2 linked regions of the Planctopirus limnophila DSM 3776 genome follow. The main gene of each other region encodes a partner of the protein of the gene in region 2 in a complex. Links are inferred from orthologs where the notes say so. Each region holds a gene or a part of one and is shown on either strand. Other genes may lie near its edges. The genes, in order: lpdA and PLIM_RS18175.

Region 1 (9,917 bases), 280 kb from region 2 along the record:
GCCGGGAGAATAATCAGGAGACTGTCGAACGGATCAATCGAGTGTTCCCCCATTGGTTCTGTGGCGAGTTCAAGAAATTTGGCGGCAACGAGCCACGGATTCCTTTCGATCAGCATGCGGTGGCTTCGCTCGTGGCGCCACGATTACTGCTCGATACGGAAGGTGATCAGGACGCGTGGGCCAACTTCCCGCGATCTCTGGAAACACTTAAGGCAATTGACCCCGTCTGGAAGCTGCTCGGGAAAACCGGCCTGGTCGGATCGGGGCTCATCACTTCAGTCACAGAGATTCAACCTGGCAAAGTGGGCGAACTGCTGCAATTACGGCTGCCAGAAAAGCACACACTCACGAACGAGTTCTGGACCGGCATCCTGAACTATGCGGATCTCATGCTGCCCAAATCGACCACTCCCTGAATTATTCGAGAGGACATCAAGGCCGGCAGCAACCATGATCGCCAGGCGACCGACACGCAGGCTGCCGTCTCAATCGATCTTGTTGAGTGGTTGATCGCCCTTCACTTCTCATGAAGATCTTCTCAGGGAGACTCTTGATGAAGTGCCTGAAGTTCACTTCGCCCAAGATTCTCAAAACTCCAGAAACCAACTCTCAGCGATTGCGAAAATCCCCTTGTTCGTTGCGTTAAACGAAATCATACCAACCGATGGTTCATCCATCAGGCGAGCCATCTCACGTCAAAAGCCCGTCGAATGGCCTCAACCATCACTTCGAGAATGGCTTGCGGCATGTATGTTGCGACATAGACCTCCGCACAATTCGCCTCTCCAGGAGATACCGGATGATTGCTCATGTTGGGTGCATCATCGAGGAGTGGCGATTTTGTTTTGCTTTGATCACTGGAGGTTCAGCATGCACGTTTTCAAGACAATTCTTACGACAGGCTTATCGATTGGCCTCGCAACCACAGCCTTGGCACAGGCCAAGAGCGCTTCAACGCCAGCAAATGTCACTCCTCCGACGAAGAACGTAACCAACGTCGAAACACCGATCGGCAATGTCCAGGTGCAGACTAATACTCCACCGCGGGGTACGACAGCGATTGATCCCAATCAGGTCGATCGGATCCCTGGTAACGTCTACACGCCTGGCGCTCAACTGGTGGCCGGGCAGGAACGACCAGGCGTCAATGCGAGAGCGGTACAACAGCCTGCGATGAATATCGAATCGCATATTCTCAATTGCCTGATTCTCAAAAATCAGGAAGAAGTCGAGTTGAGCAAGTTCATTGAAAACGAACTTCAAAACGAGAAGGTGAAGAAGTTTGCCGAACAGCTTGTGGCCGACCATCAAAAAGCCGTCCAGAAGCTTCAGGCCATGAAAATGACCCAGACCACACAGTCGGAACAACCCCGGCCCGCCACATTTGTGGCGACGGAAGTTGTCACGACTCCCGTTCCTGCGACACCGGCCCAGCGGCGTGTGGAACGCCAGAACGAAAGAACCGAACGTCAGATTGAGCGGACAACGGGAGTCAATGTTGATTTGACACCCAATGGGCCTGCTACCGGACGGCAGGTAGTTGGTTATCGAAATCGAGTTGTGCTTCAGCCGCAGTATGCTGGGAAAACCAGTGAAGGCGACCAGTTTCTGCAGATTCATCAGGAGGCCACTCAGGAATGCCTGAACCTGGCGATCGCCGAGCTGATGGAAGCTAAGGAAAACAAGCAGATCGATGAGGCTTTTCTGGGTATCCAGGCGGGGATGCACATGGGGATGCTGGCACAGCTAACAGTGCTCGAAAAGCATACGACCGGAGAGCTGCAGCAGTTCGTTGTGGAAGCCAAAGCGACCACACAAAAGCATCTGCAGATTGCCAAGAATCTGATGCAGGAAGTGAATCAGAAGTAGCTGCCACAGGGGCTTAAAGGCTCCTGTACTGTTCAGACATTATGATGGGCATCAAGGCTCCCGGTGATTGCAAAATCGCCGGGAGTTATTGTTCGTTGATTATCGAGTCTCAGTGACTTTTCTGCGCTGCCACATGGACCCGCGCCGAATTAAAAGTTGTCGAGGCTGTCGAGCAGGTCGTCGAGATTGTCGCGAGGAGACTGGGCTTTTCCTTCCTGTCGCTTGGGGATGCCCACCTTCATACCGACCGCTTCTCGACCATCGGCCACAAGTTCCTGATCGCGTTCTTTGACAGCCATTTCGAGGGCCGATTCGGCGGAATCGTTCCCTCCGCCAAAGAGCTTCGACAGATCGACCTTGAAAGCTGCAGGGCCGTCACCATCGGCACCGGCGATCGCCGCTGTCTTGTGTTCAGGAAAGATAATCGCATTGGCGGGGCAAACTCTGCTGCAAGCCGGACAACCTTTTTTGCAGCTATCCTGCTGCTCAACGAGAATCCGGTCGAGCGCATCCACGCCATAGACACCAAAGAGGCAAAAGTCGATGCACTCCATGCAGTTGGTACAGCGGCTGTAATCAATCACGGGATACCAGCGCCGCTTTGTCAGCTCTTCGGTTCCTACATGAACGGGTATTGGTAATGAGACGGAACCATTCGCCTCGGAACTGCCGTTGGCCATGGAATGAACTGGCGGATTGATGACAGGCAAATCCACAGAAGCCTTTAGAGGCGTTGCTTTTGAGGGAAACGATAATCCCAATGAAACCACAGGGACGGCCATCTCGGCGGCAATCCGCTGGATTTCTTCGACGTAGGCCGCAGCATCTGACCGGACTCTCAAGTCGATGGACCAGATGGTGCGAGACGACTTTCCATGAGTTTCGGCGGCAGTTTCGGAATGGGCTCCGTTCATTTCTGCCAGAATCTTTGCCGAGTCGTCATCGGCTTCCGATTCGTCGTCGTCTTCATCAACAAGACGGGTATTCCCCAGTCGTCCCTCAATTTTCTGACGATCCAGAACCCAGTGGGCCGCTCGTGGATAGAGCCACGAAAGAATCACAAAGTGGCCCGGGAGCGACCGCAAAAACATCAATCCCGTATGATCGGCAGGGAGATCGTACAGGTGAGGAATGACCGAGACATCGACCTGACCACCCAGCATAAGCTGGACAGCGATGTCTTCTTCCAGGGCTCTTTTGACCGGGTTTTTGCCCGGTGCCTGTGAGATCACGACTGTCAGTTTTCCTGAAGCCATATCACTTCTCCGACATGCGACTGTCTGGCCATCAAGATCGTGTGCACAGCCTGATCGTTAAGCTGCATCACGGTTGAGATCTGCGATGTTTTATGGAAATAGTCGCTCTAAACCTTCGAAATTGAAGCGTTGAGAGTACTCGCCATCTTTGGAAATTCTCGACTCATTGATCATGTCGAACCACTCCACCAATGGCAATTCGACGCTGTATCCTTTTCCGACACTGATTCGTTTCCACCCACAACTCACCAGACGAATTGGTGATCACTGATTCATCTGCCCCTTGATGATGGCCTGCGTTTTTTCCCAACTCGCAGCGAGGACATCCATATATTCGGCAGCACTCAATAAGCTGGCTGTGGTTCGCAGTTCATAGAGCCAGCCTTCGCCATAAGAATCGGCGTTAATGGCACTGGGATCAGCTGCCACGACGGGGTTGATTCGCAGAATCTCGCCCGCTTCTGCCGAGTACATGGTACTCAGAGCTTTGGAACTCTCGATCTCGCCGATCTCGGCTTTTCTACCAACCATCGCCCCATCACTGATGGACCAGTCGAGAAAATAGACATCCTGCAGGAGTCGGACGGCATAAGCTGTAAACCCGACACGATAAACCCTAGGCTCGATTGCCTGCAGCCAGAAATGTGTGGCCACATAGTTGCGGTCGGTCGGTATCCGGGCCGGAAACTGCCCCATCATGAATGTCAATTCGTCCGACATGGCGAGCCTTTGCGAGTCGTGTGCGCTGCTGTGGAATCAAGGCCGGAGAACCGTGTGGGTGGGGAGTTGTTGGTTGTCGGTTGGAATTTCCTGCTGGACAGTGATTCCCAAGTCTTTCCAACCACCAACCCACAACCATCCTCGCGCAGCAAAACGCCTTGAAGGCACGAACCTTCAAGGCGCAGTGATGAATTGCGAAATCCTGTTTCAGCCTACTTGTTGAAGCTGGCCACAGGAACCTTGATCGCACCGAGATCGTTAGCACCTGCCTTGAGAGTCATTTTTGCAGGCTTTTGCACATAGCCAGATCGTTCCTGCCACATCCGGACTTCAATTTCTTCACCGGCTGGGAGGTTTTCAATGGTGAACTTGCCATCAGCCCCGGTCACAGCGAAGTAAGGGTGATCGCAGACCATCCAGTGGCCGAGCATCCAGGGATGGATGTCACAAGTCACTTTGAATGGGACTCGTTCCTGTTCAGTTCCCTTGAGTGGTACGCCGGTCTTGTTCCCTGGCTGAACGAGAAAATTCACAGCAGTATTCTTTGTTGAATAGGTGTGCACGTTATGGGCGACGGCGTCGGTGTTCAGCACCTTAATCGGCTGGCCCGTCTGCACGGCAATCACGCGGGGAACAAACAGACAAGTCTGATTATCAAATTCGACAGTGGCGGTCTTGCCTGCCTTGAGGTCGGGATGGATCGACTTGGGAGCCTTGGTGAGATAGATCACCACATTCGCAATCCCTTTGCTGGCAGGATCCACCACCAGACTCTGATCAAGCAAATCTTCCTTGGCGCAGACGGCAGCATCGCGAACTGTGGAGTCGCCTTTGCGAACCAGCACTTTTGCATCAGGAACAGCACCATCCAGCACAATCTGACCACTCAAAGTTCCCCAGTCGGCTGCAGCAGCCCCCGTGGTCACGGCGAGGCAGGCTGTGGCACTGATTGCAAAACAGGCGAATGATCTGAATAAGGTCTTCATGGCGCAATCCTCGGAAAAAAATCTGGTACGCAGGGCAGGTTGTGGGTGAGAACGATCTTCTCATCGGTGAGAATCTTAGAGTAAACCAGCCACATGGCTTGGGCAAGCGGTTCTGCAGCTTCGAGAGGCTGAACAGATCAAATTTTATCAGAATGATCTTGTCTGAACCACAAATTGAGTTTTTTCACGTCGAAAATGAGAGTGACCCGGCAATCATGGGGGTTGCCGGGTCACTCTCGATGTTCAAAAGCTGGTTCTAGCAATTAAAAGTGAATGGCTCGTCCATCCACGGCCAGCGCCGCTTCTTTGACGATTTCGGCCAGTGTCGGGTGAGCATGTGAAGTCCGGGCGATGTCTTCGCTCGAAGCCCCGAATTCGATCGCCAGAGCCGCTTCAGCAATCAGATCGCCAGCATGTGCCCCAATGATGTGGACACCCAGCACGCGGTCGGTTTCGGCATGTGCCAGAACCTTGGCGCGGCCCTCATTTGCGGCAATCGCTTTGGCACGTCCATTCGCCATGTAAGGGAAGCTTCCCTTCTTGTAGGGCACACCGGCTTCTTTGAGCTGGTCTTCTGTCTTGCCCACGCTGGCAATCTCAGGATGGGTATAGACAATGGCGGGAATGGCATCGTAATTGACGTGGCAATGACCCCAGACAATCCCTTCGGCAACGGCCATCCCTTCCTCTTCGGCTTTGTGAGCCAGCATGGCACCACCAATCACGTCGCCAATCGCGTAAATGCCCGGGATTGTCGTCTGGAAGTGCTGATCGACCTGAATGCGGCCACGGTTGTCGTAAGCCACATGCACTCCATCGAGATTCAGGTTCTCGGTGTTCGGGATGCGGCCCACAGCGAGGAGCACACGATCGGCGGTGATCGGCTCGGCACCTTCACAAGTCACCACGCACTTTTTGCCCGAAACCTTGGCGCCGGTCACTTTCATCCCCAGGCGGAACTCAATCCCTTGCTTGGTGAAGATCTTCTGAGCTTCGGTGGCAATTTCGCTGTCCATGCCGGGAAGAATCCGGTCGAGGTATTCCAGCACAATCACTTTGGCACCCAGCCGGCTCCAGACGCAACCCAGCTCGAGGCCAATCACCCCCGCACCAATGACCACCATAGTTCCAGGAACTTCCGGGAAGGCGAGAGCCTCGGTGCTTGTGCCAATTCGTTCGTTATCGACTTCCACACCTTTGAGCGGGGCGGATTTGCTGCCTGTGGCAATGACGATGTTCTTGCAGACGATCTCTTCGGGTTGAGCCCCTTCGACCAGGACTTTACCTGGGGCGACAATCTTGCCGTGGCCCAGGTAGCGGGTGATTTTGTTCTTGCGGAAGAGGCCGTCAATTCCTTTGGTCAACTGGGAGACAATGCCATCCTTGCGCTTGAGCATGGCAGGCAGGTCGAGCTTTACGGAGTCGGCATTGATGGAAACACCATGCTCAGCCAGATGATTCTTGGCCATCTGGAAGAGTTCGCTCGATTCGAGCATGGCTTTGCTGGGGATACAGCCCACGCGCAGACAGGTGCCCCCTAAAGCTGATTCTTTCTCAATGCAGGCCACATTGAGGCCCAACTGTGCTGCACGAATGGCAGCGACATAACCTCCGGGGCCACCACCAATTACGACCAGATCATGCTCTTTCATTGACGCCGTCTTTCCCGATATCGACATTTTTATGACTTGGTTATCCAGCTCTCTCTCGATTGTGGGGGGGCAACGGACGAATTGCAAACCGGCAGCGTTGATCAAGTGGCCAGAAGCCCTTTTTTCTCGTTTTCAGGGCAAGTTCTGGAGTTTGCAGGCTGGTAAAAGAAAACAGGCTCTGGAGGCGAATCGCTACTTCCAGAGCCTGCAAAAGGGAAGAATCGTCAGTTTCCACTGGGTTTGCCAGCAAACATCGCGTGATCGCGTTGTCCCTTGGAGAGGATATAGGCAATCAGATCGGCAGCTTCTTCGACATTACAGGTGTTGATCAGACCCGCCGGCATCATCGAGATTTTCGACGGGACAATCTCTTCAATATCTGCCCGTTTGACACCCGTCTGGTTGTTCGGCTCCAGCATATTGGTCATCACCTGGAACGACTCTCCATTGTGATTCGCAATGCGACCACTGATGGAGCGTCCGTCGTTGAGGACAATTGTGACCGCTTCATACTGATCGCTGATGGCCTTGCTCGGTTCGATGATGGACTCCAGCAGATCTTTGGCACTGAACCGGCCTCCTGCCATTGTCAGATCCGGGCCATAAGCACCACCCTCACCCTCGAAACGATGGCAGGCGAAGCAGCTGGTGCCAGCAAACAGCTCGCGACCTTTGTCAAAACTGCGTGCGGTGAGTTTTTCGCTGACAAGTGGTGCCAGCTCTGCCACTGACCACTCCTTCACGAAGGCCCGCGGTGGAACTACAGCCGGTGGAGCTTCTGTCGGTGTGGCATCGAGAATCGGCTTCAATTGAGTTCGCTCAGCATCGGTCAATGTGGCTTCGGCATCCTTCCGAATGTTCTCGACAAACTTCGAGAAACTGGCACCACCCCGATACCCGGCCGCTTTGCCAAACCACTTGAAGTAGCTCTCTCGCAATGGTGTCGTCCAACCCTCTTTCAGCACACGCAGAGCGCGGGCATACTCGATCTGTTCTTCCTGAGTGCGGGCTGTCCCCAGAGCGGCCACAATCTTGTTGGCGGCCTGTGGCGACTGCAGATAGACGAGCAGGTTCGCCAACTCGGCATCAAGAGGCTTAAAGCCCGAGGGAAATGCTGGCTCAAGCCGCTTCAAGACCTGTTCTCGAACATTCTCGCTGGGGTAACCATACCTGTTAAAAAGAATCTCATACACCCGGCAGAGATCAACTTTCTGCTCGTTCGAAAGTCGATCCCAGGAGATTCGATCGAGTGCGGCGGCGATCTGCTCGCCCAATGGCTTGTTGACGGGGGCATCGCTTTCTTTGCGATGGAATGGATCAATCCCGCCCGCCCTTGTGAGAGCTAAAAGAGCTGGGATTGCAGAAGATGGTGAATTCTCGGCGAGCGCCAGCTCCTGCCAGCTTTCCAGTGGCTGATGTTCAATCGCAACTCGTGCAGCCCAGCGGATGGCCCGGTCTTCACTGGCCAGATGAGGCCAGGCGGTTTTCACAGTCTCTGCATCGACTTTGCCATGCAGCGCTTCGAGGCTTTTTCGAAGTTGCCGCTGGGCCAGGGCATCATCCTGGACGGTGGCAGTGACGGGAGCCGTTGAATCTTTGCCGACATATGTGACGCGGTACAACCCCGATTGTGTCTTGCGGCCGCCAATGGTGAAGTACATGGCTCCGTCATGTGGATTGATGAGGACATCGGTCAGCGGGAGTGGTGAGCCAGCCACCAGTTCATCGAGCTTACCTGCATAACTGGCACCCTTCGTTGAGAGATGCACTGCATAGAGCTTTCCATAGCTCCAGTCGCAAATGAAGAGTGCTTTCTGGTAGTCAGCCGGGAACTTGGCTCCCTGGCCACTGCAAACACCCGTGGGTGAACCAGGGCCGATATTGACGACAGAGCCAAGGCTATCGGGATAGTAAGCTGGCCATTTTCCCGCACCATTGCGCCATCCGAATTCGGCACCACTGACGGCATGGCAAACTCGTGTGGGGCGATACCATGGGGTGTTCCAGTCCCATTCCATATCGGCATCATAAGTGAAGAGTTCCCCATCCTGGTTGTAAGCGGCATCGTACTGGTTGCGATAACCGGTCGATTGCAATGTCCAGGTCTTTCCATCGGGACTAACTTCATAGATGCTCCCGCCGGGGCCCATCACACCTTTCATGAAGCCGCGACCATCCGGCATGCGGGGCAACAGATGATCTTCACCCCACAGACGAGGAACTTTTGAACTGGCCAGCTCAGGCAAAACCGGCACCTGATTGCCAATCAAAACCGTCAACGATTTGCCATCCGGCGCGAGCAGCACGGCATGCGGGCCATGCTCACCAGCTTTGGGGAAGGTGCGAATCTTCTCAACTGTATCGAGCTTGTCGTCGTGATTGGCGTCGGTCACCCGGTAGAAGCCACTTTCGTATTTGCCCCCTGAGTTCACGACGACATACAGGCTGTCAAACGCCCAGAGCAGCCCCTGTGCTTCGCCCAGCGGAATATCGATCTTTTCGATTTGCACCTTATCGGTAGCGGATGTTTCGTTGCTTTTGGAACCTTCCGAGCTTCCTACCGGCGGGACGGTCACACGGTACAACCCGCCGTACTGATCGCAGACGATCAACCGCCCTTTGGGATCAGTACACATGCTGACCCACGAGCCCAATTGCTCTTTGGGAACCGAATAGAGCAGTTCGACTTTGAAGCCGGGCTTCACCTTGAGCGAGGCGACAGGAGTGGCTCCATCGATGGCGAAAGCAGTGGAATTCGTGGAAGCTGCCAAGAGAGTGAGGCAGGTGGCGGCCAGCCAGAGGGCATTTTGTCTCATCGAGAATGGTAAGCCTGTGCCCCACAATTCTGCGGGAAGATCGGTCGCCGGTGGGCTTTGACCTGGTTCGCGGGAAGATCGCAGAGACTGGCAGAGAATCCCCCAGAATTGAAGAGTTTTTGTCTTCCATGAAGAACCGTCCGCGGGAGTGCCAAGAGGGTTGGCTAACACTTTTTCTGTCATGCTATCGATCTCGAATCTTCTAAAGATGAATGTGAGAAGCCACATCAACATATTCACAGTGGTTTACATGTTATAGCCTGATGTGGAACCGGGAGCGAGTACAAAAGTCGTCGTGCGCGTGCCGATGGTGGGCGCTGGAATTGGCTGACAAATCTCGATTCGACGAACTGGAGAGCTACGGAATTAGGGTAAATCTGGTAGAAAAGATGTTTGTTGTTCACTCGGTCGCGAGGAGCAGCGACAAGACGCGGGCGGTGGGTTTCTGAACAGGAAAGTAATCATGCGATTCGGACGCTCATTTCAGGATGTCACCTGGCTGCAGCGAGGATTTCAGGCGAGACTCTTCCGCTGGGTTGGCGTACTCGTGGTGATCCTGGTGGTCTCCCAGATCATGTGGTCCGCCACGCGCAAGTCTGCCGATCCTGCGGCGACACT
Region 2 (9,823 bases):
GACATCACGGACCGCGTCGCCGATTACAAACGCAAGCGGGATTTTATGGTGCGCGAACTCAGCCCGTACTTTGAAATTCATGGCGCTCAGGGAGCCTTCTATCTCTTCTTGAAAGCCCCCTGGGGAACAGGGAGCACGTTTGTCGCAGAAGCCATTCGAAATGAACTGCTGATCATTCCCGGCAACGTCTTCAGCCAGCGGGATACCCACTTCCGCATCTCGTTCGCGACAGAAGATGCCACACTCCAGCGAGGGGTGGAAGTTCTTCAGCGTTTAGCCAAAATGAAACCAGCGGAATAGCCGACTACTTGAACTTCGAATCCTGCGACCGTGAGATTTTTGAGCTACTGGTCATTTTCGTACGATCTGTGAGTCTTCATGTCATTGCCAACCACCAATTCTGGAGCAATACCGGCAAGCGTAGAGGCTCATGAGCATTCATGGTCTGCCGAATGGCTGGCGCAATGGCGTTTGCGCTGGTTTATTCTGCGGACAAGCATTGAGGAGCGTCTGGCCTATCGCGGTGATTTTGCCTTTGCGACACTCATTCGCTTTCTGCCGATTATCACGCAGATCTTTTTGTGGAGCGCGATCTTCGATGCGAAGTCCGCGAGTGATTCCCGGAAGATCAATACCTACACCTATGCCGACATGGTGGCCTATTTTCTGCTGGTGATGCTGGGCCGCGCCTTCAGCAGTATGCCGGGCCTGACGACAGGAATTGCCCGCGATGTGCGGGATGGCACGATCAAGAAATTCCTCACCCAGCCTGTGGATCTGGTCGAGTTTCTGTTCTGGCACCGGGCGGCACATAAGCTGGTCTACTACGCCGTCGCCGCTGGGCCCTTTGCACTGGTCTTCTGGCTGTGCCGGGCCTATTTCCCCGGCTGGCCCGATGCTGCCACCTGGGCGACGCTCGTGGCTTCGCTCGTGTTGGCCTTTCTGCTGGGGTTTCTCATCGAGACGCTATTGGGCCTCTGTTCCTTCTGGTTTCTGGAAGTGAGTTCGCTCGTCTTTGTCTACATGCTCCTCAATTACATTTTGAGTGGGCACATGATTCCCCTCGACTGGCTCCCGGGGACATTCGGCCAGATCGTCCAGTGGTTGCCCTTCAAATACCTGGCCTACTTTCCTGCGGCAGTCGCCTTGCAGCGATATTCCCACGAAGAAATGGCCATGGAACTGCTGGCGGCCTGTGGCTGGTGTCTCTTTTTGTGGGCTCTGGTTCGCCTGGCGTTTTATTTTGGTGCACGCAGATACAGTGCTTATGGGGCTTAAGGCTGCATTTTGCGAGAAATGCGGCCTTGTCAGCCCTGAAATCAGGCTGTTTTTGAGCCAGAAGCCTGTTTGTTGCGTTGACTAAGCTGTCGCTGCTCTGTTCTGGTGAACACCGAATCCTGTTCTCCCGGCTTTGCCAGATTCGCAGAGAATCGTCATAATTTGCCAGACAGTCTGCCTGTTCCTCACTGTGCGGACTGGGGCCTCTCCGTTACGATCAAGAAGATTACAAACCAGATCACATCAGTCATTCGATATGGGCGGCGATCCCTTCTTCGTTCTAAGGGGATCACTGCTGGAAGTTTGTGGCCGGTTGGCATGGCCTGTCACAACGACTCGGGAGTACGACACACATGGCGGGTATGATGACAGATTCGAGCCGTTCCGCAGCTTCTAACGGACATGCTGTTTCCGAGTCTCAAACAGAGTTAGGCGAACTCCCTGCGGTAGGGCTGGATACCGATGAACTGGCCGAGTGGTACGAATCACTCGATGATGTCTTCCATCGTTATGGGCCAGAAGAAGTTCGCGCTCTGCTGCTCGAATTGCAGCAGCGGGCTTCGGCCAAAGGTGTCACGGGTACTGCCAGTCTGACGACTCCTTATATTAATACGATTCCCGTCGATGCTGAGCCGAGCTATCCGGGTGACCGCAAGATCGAACGCAAGATTCGCTCGATTGTCCGCTGGAATGCGATGGCCATGGTCGTACAGGCTGCGCGCAGTGGCACCGGTGTTGGTGGTCACATTTCGACATTTGCCTCTTCGGCGTGCCTGGTAGAAACCGGGTTCAACCATTTCTTTCATGCTCCTTCAAAGTCGCACACTGGCGACTTTGTTTATTTTCAAGGGCATGCTTCGCCGGGCGTTTATTCACGAGCCTTCGTGGAAGGCCGTCTCGACGAAAGCCATCTGAAAAACTTCCGTCGCGAGTTACCGCGTGGCCAGGGTCTTTCATCCTATCCGCATCCGTGGCTGATGCCTGACTTCTGGCAATTCCCCACGGTTTCGATGGGTCTGGGGCCACTTTGCTCGCTCTATCAGGCCCGGTTCCTTCGTTATCTGCAGCATCGCGGCCTGCTCGATACCAGCCAGTCGCGCGTCTGGTGCTTTATTGGCGATGGGGAAGTCGATGAGCCCGAAACTCTGGGTGCTATCACTCTGGGGGCTCGCGAACATCTCGACAACGTCACCTGGGTCATCAACTGCAACCTGCAGCGGCTCGATGGTCCCGTCCGCGGGAATGGCAAGATCATTCAGGAGCTCGAAGGCCTCTTCCGGGGTGCCGGGTGGAATGTTCTCAAGGTCATCTGGGGTGCCGACTGGGATCCGATTCTCGCTAATGATGAATCGGGCCAGCTCAAAAAGCGGATGCTCGAAATCGTCGATGGTCAGTTCCAGAAGTACGTTGTCGAATCAGGCAGCTACATCCGGCAGGATTTCTTCGGTAAGAACCCCGAACTCCTCAAGCTCGTGGAGCATCTGAGCGACGACCAGATTAAAGATCTCCGTCGTGGTGGTCACGATGCCCAGAAGGTCTATACCGCTTACCATGCGGCTGTGAATCACAAGGGTGTCCCCACAGTCATTCTTGCCCATACCATTAAGGGCTACGGCCTGGGTGAATCTGCCGAAGGCAAGAACACCACACACCAGCAGAAGAAACTCGAAGAAGACGATCTGCTCAAGTTCCGCACCCGCTTTGAACTGCCACTTTCGGACGAAGAGGCCAAAGCCGCCAAGTTCTACAAGCCAGATCCTTCGAGCCCCGAAGTCAAATACATGCTCGAACGGCGAAAAGAACTGGGGGGTTTCCTCCCCGTTCGCAAGCCGACGAGCGAGCGGCTCACCATTCCCTCGTTTGACCAGTTCCAGACTGCACTCAAAGGGAGTGTGGGCAAAGAATGGTCCACGACCATGGTTCTCGGCAGGATTATGGGCTGGCTTTGCACCGACAAGAATGTCGGCAAACGCATTGTCCCCATCATCCCCGATGAAGCCCAGACGTTCGGGATGCACACCCTCTTTGCTCAGGTGGGGATCTACAGCAGCAAAGGCCAGCAGTACACACCGGTTGATGCCGGTCAGATGGTCTGGTATCGCGAAGAAACCAACGGCCAGATTCTCATGGAAGGGATCAACGAAGCCGGTGCCATGTCGTCATTCGTGGCTGCGGGAACGGCTTATGCCAACCTCGGCCTGAACATGATCCCCTTCTACGTCTACTACTCGATGTTCGGTTTCCAGCGAGTTGGCGATCTCATCTGGCTGGCCGGCGATTCCCGCGCCAAGGGCTTCCTGTGCGGTGGAACCTCGGGCCGCATTTCGCTCAACGGCGAAGGTCTGCAGCATCAGGATGGACACTCACAGCTCATTGCATCGAGTGTACCGAACCTCCTGGCTTACGATCCGGCCTTTGGCTATGAAGTGGCGGCCATCGTTCAGGATGGGATGCGCCGCATGTATGCCGAAGACGAGAACGTTTTCTATTATCTCTCGGTCTACAACGATGGCACCTTCCCCATGCCCGCGATCCCTGCTGGCGTGACACAGGAAATGATTTGTGCCGGTCTGTATCCCTTAGAGCCGAGCGTCACTGCCAAGAAGCGGACGCACCGGCCGCAGCTGCTGGGGAGCGGGCCGATCATGCAGTACGTTCTCAAAGCCAAGCAGATCCTTTCGGAAAAGTACGGCGTCGAAGCGGATGTCTGGAGTGTGACCAGCTACAACGAACTGAAGCGCAATGCTCAGGCAGTCGCACGCTGGAACGCTCTCCATCCCGACAAGAAACCCAAGCAGAGCCATATTGATCAGGTGACGGCTGGAGTCACGGGGCCCTTCATCTCGGCCAGTGAAAACGTTCAACTCGTGGCTGAGCAGATTCGGCAGTATCTCCCTGGGCGCTACACTGTTCTGGGTTGTGACGGCTTCGGTCGGAGTGAAGCTCGCGAAGTGCTGCGTCGCCATTTCGAAGTCGATGCCGAGTGCATTGTCTTCGCGGCTCTGTCGGCTCTGGCCAAAGACGGGCACTTTGATGCCAAGCGATTGCCCAAGGTGCTGCAGGAACTCGGTATCGATCCTGAAAAGGTCGATCCCGCCACGGCATAAACTCTCCGCCTGATCAACGGTCTTTTGTAACGTAAACTCGAATAGCTTTTTTCCTGACTATTGCGCGAAAGCGGGTTCTCTTCCATGAGTGTTGAATTCAAGCTGCCTCAGTTGGCGGAAGGTATCGACAGTGCAGATATCGCACAGATCCTGGTCTCGGCTGGCGACACGATCGAAGCCGGCAAGATCGTCATGGAACTGGAGACCGATAAGGCTGTCATGGAGCTGGCTTGCCCCCATGCGGGCAAGATCGGCAAGATCCACGTCAAACCTGGCGAAACGATCAAAACCGGTCAGTTACTTCTGAGCATCGAAGCCTCCGGAGCCAGTAACGGAACATCGGCCAAGCCCGCTTCCCCAGCCGCCTCTTCCAGTGCTCCAGCAGCACCGGCGAAGGCCACTCCTGCTGCACCGGTTAAAGCCGCACCAGCCCCTGCTGCCGTGGCTGCACCGACTCGATCAACTGTCGAGATTCCCATTGCTGCCGGCCCGGCCACTCGCCGCCTGGCTCGTGAACTGGGCATGCAGCTCGAACGTCTGCGTGGCACTGGCCCCGGTGGTCGTATCACTCAGGAAGATGTGGCTCGCGCCTACGCTGCCCAGCAAGGTGGCGGCGGTGGTGGTGTCGTCGCTCCGCCTCTCCCCGATTTTTCTCAGTATGGCCCGATCACTGCCCAGGCTCTCACCAAGCTGCAGAAGACCAGTGCCAACAACCTCTCGGCAGCGTGGCAACTCATTCCGCATGTGACTCAGCACGATCTCGCTGACATCACCGAGACTGAATCGGCCCGCAAGCGATTCCAGGAAGCAGTGGCTAAAGGTGGCCCCAAAGTCACTATGACAGCAGTCGCCATGAAGGCCGCCGTCGCTGCTCTCAAGGCCTTCCCGAACTTCAATTCGAGCATCGATATGTCTCGTGGCGAAGTGATCCTCAAGAGCTATTACAACATCGGTATTGCTGTCGATACCCCCAATGGCCTCGTCGTGCCGGTGGTTCGCGATGTCGATAAGAAGTCGATTCTGCAACTGGCGACCGAGCTGACCGAAATCGCCGAGAAGGCCCGCAATCGCAAGCTCGAAATCAAGGATATGCAGGGCGGTACTTTTACTATCACTAACCTGGGTGGCATTGGCGGAACGGCCTTCACACCGATTGTGAACTACCCCGAAGTGGCCATTCTCGGCATGTCACGCAGCTTCCATCAGTTGCAACTGGTCGATGGGCAGGTCAAAGAACGCTTGATGCTGCCACTCTCGCTCTCCTACGATCACCGCGTGGTCAACGGGGCTGATGCGGCCCGCTTTGTCGTGAAACTGACCAGCCTCCTCAGCGATGCCTTCAAACTACTGGTCGAGTGCTAATCCACTCGATTGGTTCCCCTTTATACCGACGATTCTGCAGCAGGCGAGGCTAAACCCCTCGCCTGCTTTCTTTAGAACTTTCTGCACGCGATCTCCGGGATTCGGGAACTGAATAGCGATTCAAGTGTGATGCCTATCTCCTCTGAAACCCTCACCCGCGTCTGCGTGGGAGAGGCCAGGGTGAAGGTCTTTTCCCTGTTTCTGCTACTCAACAGAACTTTGTCTCTGAATTCCCTTCGCGCCTTCGCGAGAGACCTCCAAACAAAAGATATCCTCGCGCGAAGCCGCGAAGTTCTCCAAGAAATCCCCGACAGACTTCTTCCAGTCACCTCCACTTCGTACCGTGCGTGCGGCCTGTCTTCAGTGAATACCGAGCAAGGCTGCCTTTAAAAACTCTTCCAAGCGCCACGGATTTCTGGAGAGTGTATACTCTTGGCAACACGCCTCTCCCTTTGACAGTCAATTACCCGTCAATCCAGAAGTGAGGAAGGTCAGCCGGATGGAACTTCACCAGTTGCGGTACTTTCTCAAGGCGGCTGAACTCAAAAGCTTTACACTGGCTGCCGCTGAATGTTTCATTTCTCAGCCATCACTCAGCCAGCAGATCATTAAGCTCGAACAGGAACTGGGGCAGCCACTCTTCGAGCGTTCGGGGCGTGGTGTTGAACTCACCGAATCCGGAAAGCTGCTGCAAAGCCGGGCCGGGCAGATTGTTTCGCTCGTCGATCAGGCTCGGCGGGAGATCACCGATGATGGCGAGACAGGCCAGCTCACCATCGGCGCAATCCCCACCATTGCGCCTTATCTGTTGCCACAGATTGTCAGCCGGTTTCGTGAGGTGGTGCCAAGGGTGACCCTCAAGATCCATGAAGATGTCACCGAGCAATGCCTCAAAAAGGTTCAGGCGGGTGAATGGGATCTGGCAATTGCGGCTCTCCCGGTACGGATTGAGCATCTGGAAGTTGAGCCGTTATTTGATGAAGAGCTATGGCTGGCGGTCCCTCCGGGGCATCGATTATCACACTTGACAGAAGTTCCTGTTGAAGAGATTGACCGCGAGACATTACTGCTGTTAGGTGAAGCTCATTGCCTGACGGAGCACGTCGCGCAGTATTGCCGCCGGAAAGACATGGCACCTCTGGAAACAGGCCGCCTGGCGCAACTGACGACGATTATGGAGCTTGTCAGCCGGGGGCAGGGTGTGAGTTTTATTCCGAACATGTGCAAGGCGTTCGATCGTGAAGGCCGCTGTGCCTATCGCCCACTTCAGGGAGACCGCCCGCAACGCACCATTGCCCTCGTCTGGAACAGCTACCGCTTCCAGACGCTACTATTAAAACGTGCTCTCGATGTGATTCGCAGGGAGTTGCTGAAGTAATCACAACCTGCGATGAAAACGCCTCCAGGTTGGCTATACAAATTGATTTCGTAAATCTAGCCGGGGATATCTGGTTCGACGAGGCGGGCGAGTTGGAGCAGCGATTCCTGCCAGCCCAGATAGCACTTTTCGGCTGGGATCAGATCCGGGATCCCAGCCTGCACGATCTGCAATTCTGTGCCCACACTGACTTTTGTGAACGTCACCGTCACCTGCATCTCACCGGCCAGATTCGGATCATCGAAGCGGTCTATGTGTTGCAAGCGTTCACCAGGGACAAGTTCTGTAAACTTGACCGTGAAAAAGTGTGTGTGGCCGGTGGCGAAGTGTGTGAATGACATGCGATAGCCACCTCCGACACGAACATCCATTTCATGCACTTTGGCAGTGAATCCAAATGGTGGCAGCCATTTCGACAGGCCATCAGCGTCGATGAAAGCCTTGTAAACCCGCTCTGGATCGGCTCGCAGGACACGATGCAGGCGGACGGTGTTGGGCATGATCAGATCCTCTCGATCAAAAGTTCACCCTGGGGCTGACTGAACGATACAAATTGCTCCAAGGATTTCACGATCTGTTTTCAAGACTGTCCACTTTTTAAGGTCGATGACTACTTCTGCTCTTTCAGCAGCTTGACCATCGCTTCGCCCATCGCCAGTCCGACGTTCATATAAGTTTTGGCGTTGTTGCCGTAGTGGGCATTCGAGCTGCTTCCCATGCTCAAGGGGTGCGTATAAACCGTGGCGACCGTCCCTTGAAGTTCCGGGTGTTTCTGCGGGTCGCTGATGGCCAGCTTGGCTTCCAGCAGATATTTTTCATTTCCCGTGGGATTGTCACGATCGGTCTGGCCCAAGGTGGCACAAACAAACTTCGCCTGAGGTGCGTTAAACTCTTTGCGAAGTGTGGCGATCAGGTTGACCAGGTTCTGTTCATAGCGGCTGGCATGGCCGGCGTTGTACCGGTCTTTATCACCTTGCCACCAGAAGAAGCCCGCGATCTCATACTCGTTCGCCCCGGGATAATACTTTCCCAGATCATTAAGAACTTCTTTAGCGCGAGCAATATCGCCATCGAGTTGCAGGCCTGCCTTCCAGTTAATGGCCTTGGGCTCGGTCCCTTTTTCCCAGCGATCGGGGCTTTGACCATAACCTGCGTAGATGTAGGTCTTGCCATCTTTCGGATCAACAAATTCATAAGAACTTGAACCCGGAGGCAATAGATCCCAACCGAGGCTTCGATTGCCAATGGCACTCTTCAAGAGCAGCACAGGTTCATCGAGAGCATTCCCCAACTGATGCCCGATCCCCTGCTCGACACCGATTTTGTTGCCGACGGTCAGCCACGCATTGATGCGAAACTGCGTTTTGCCAGGCCCGCCACTCCCCATCACCGCGACATTCCGCACATCGGCGTGGGTGTTCCATTTCCCCGCATCGTCGATGAGAAAGGGGTAAAGCCCTTCCTGTTTGACAGCGTGCTCAAGTGTTCCATCGGTATCACCTGCGACCTTCCCCATTTCGAGCATGTTCGACTGACCCATGAGAATGAAGACCTTCACGGGCTTAGTCATCTCGGCGGGTCGAGGGTCGGGATCCGGCAGCAGATCGTTCACTCCTTTGGCACGCTTTGCCGTTTCCTGGGAGTACGCCGTCATGGAATGACTGATCAAGAGCAAGATGGTGAATAACAAGGCAGGTCTGGCGAATCGATGGCCCATCATCAGAAGTCTCTCGCTGAGGTTTTTGACGTGAATTTCAACTGTCATCAGAAAGTCAGCGGAGTCCAGAAGCAAGAGGGGAATCCCTCGCTTTTACAAATCGTCCATGGCGGATGCAGACAACATGATGGATGTGCCCCGACGGTTCGAGAAATCGCTTGGAGCAGCGTTTTTGCTCGAGGACGCGACCTCGGGAAAACTTATGAGCAAGTCACTCGTGCTTTGGAAAAATGAGACTACGAACAACCTCTGGCTGACATCTGACATGGATTCTTCAGGATCGTTTATAATCGTGACATCGAAATGCTACGACACCTCAAGAGGTTGTTTTGTATGGATTCAGGATGAGTCTTTCATCGGGAAAGCTCCTACGGATTCCAATAATCAACTGCAATCCCTAGTATGAAGTGTATAGGGTTGAGCGTATACGCGAACCCCCCAGATCGTGCCGTGAATTGCTGGGCGTTCGAAGACTCAACCCCAGCCACCCGACCAAAGACTTAACCCTTGCCACCCGGTCGTCAATCGTTAGTACTCCACCGGGTATCAGCCAACTGAAAGTTCCTCATGAGAATCACCGTGGCCACAACCATTGCTGCCCCCATGGATGCGGTCTGGAAAGCCTACAGTAATCCGGACGATATCGTGCAGTGGAATGCCGCCTCGGAGGACTGGCATACGACGAAATCGACTGTCGATTTTCGTCCCGGCGGAAAGTTTTCCTCGCGGATGGAGGCCAAAGACGGAAGCTTCGGCTTTGATTTTGAGGGGACCTACACCACGATCATCACCAACGAGCGCATCGAATATGCCTTTGGTGATCGGCAAGCTGTGGTCGAATTCCAGGAAGTCCCCGCAGGCGTGCAGGTCCAGGTCTCCTTTGATAGCGAAGAGACTCACAGTATTGAACAGCAGCGAGATGGCTGGCAGGCGATCTTGAATCGCTTTAAGTTTCATGTCGAGAATCATGGCGCTAGCTGA

The links.
Region 1: the proteins of PLIM_RS18175 (region 2) and lpdA are in contact, whole or in part, in a crystal structure (PDB 1EBD), measured with the Geobacillus stearothermophilus proteins. The link is inferred for Planctopirus limnophila DSM 3776 from one-to-one orthologs. Residues at the interface, in WP_033016211.1 of Geobacillus stearothermophilus: Ile130, Ala131, Met132, Pro133, Arg136, Arg140, Glu141, Asn155, Arg157; in WP_049624544.1 of Geobacillus stearothermophilus: Pro340, Ser341, Asp344, Tyr345, Arg403, Asp406, Val408, Glu431, Ala432, Gly433, Asp438.

What each region holds. Positions count from the first base shown.
Region 1 is NC_014148.1:4,274,678-4,284,594, reverse strand. Bases 4,290-7,239 are described here. They hold lpdA (dihydrolipoyl dehydrogenase), read right to left. Parts: upstream 6,484-7,239; coding sequence 5,095-6,483; downstream 4,290-5,094. Other genes in these bases: PLIM_RS17000 (c-type cytochrome), read right to left, coding at 6,708-7,239; PLIM_RS17020 (cupredoxin domain-containing protein), read right to left, coding at 4,290-4,831. In the rest of the region: PLIM_RS17040 (glucuronyl esterase domain-containing protein), read left to right, coding at 1-416; PLIM_RS17035 (DUF4142 domain-containing protein), read left to right, coding at 871-1,869; PLIM_RS17030 (ATP-binding protein), read right to left, coding at 2,019-3,125; PLIM_RS17025 (glycine cleavage system protein H), read right to left, coding at 3,390-3,845; more of PLIM_RS17020, read right to left, coding at 4,058-4,289; more of PLIM_RS17000, read right to left, coding at 7,240-9,482; PLIM_RS16995 (hypothetical protein), read left to right, coding at 9,763-9,917. UniProt on the Escherichia coli protein: Lipoamide dehydrogenase is a component of the glycine cleavage system as well as of the alpha-ketoacid dehydrogenase complexes.
Region 2 is NC_014148.1:4,558,598-4,568,420, forward strand. The notes cover bases 3,753-6,608. They hold PLIM_RS18175 (2-oxo acid dehydrogenase subunit E2), read left to right. Parts: upstream 3,753-4,469; coding sequence 4,470-5,747; downstream 5,748-6,608. Other genes in these bases: aceE (pyruvate dehydrogenase (acetyl-transferring), homodimeric type), read left to right, coding at 3,753-4,385; PLIM_RS18180 (LysR family transcriptional regulator), read left to right, coding at 6,247-6,608. Outside these bases: PLIM_RS18160 (pyridoxal phosphate-dependent aminotransferase), read left to right, coding at 1-300; PLIM_RS18165 (ABC transporter permease), read left to right, coding at 379-1,278; more of aceE, read left to right, coding at 1,632-3,752; more of PLIM_RS18180, read left to right, coding at 6,609-7,125; PLIM_RS18185 (SRPBCC family protein), read right to left, coding at 7,182-7,625; PLIM_RS18190 (sialate O-acetylesterase), read right to left, coding at 7,736-8,779; PLIM_RS18200 (SRPBCC family protein), read left to right, coding at 9,410-9,823.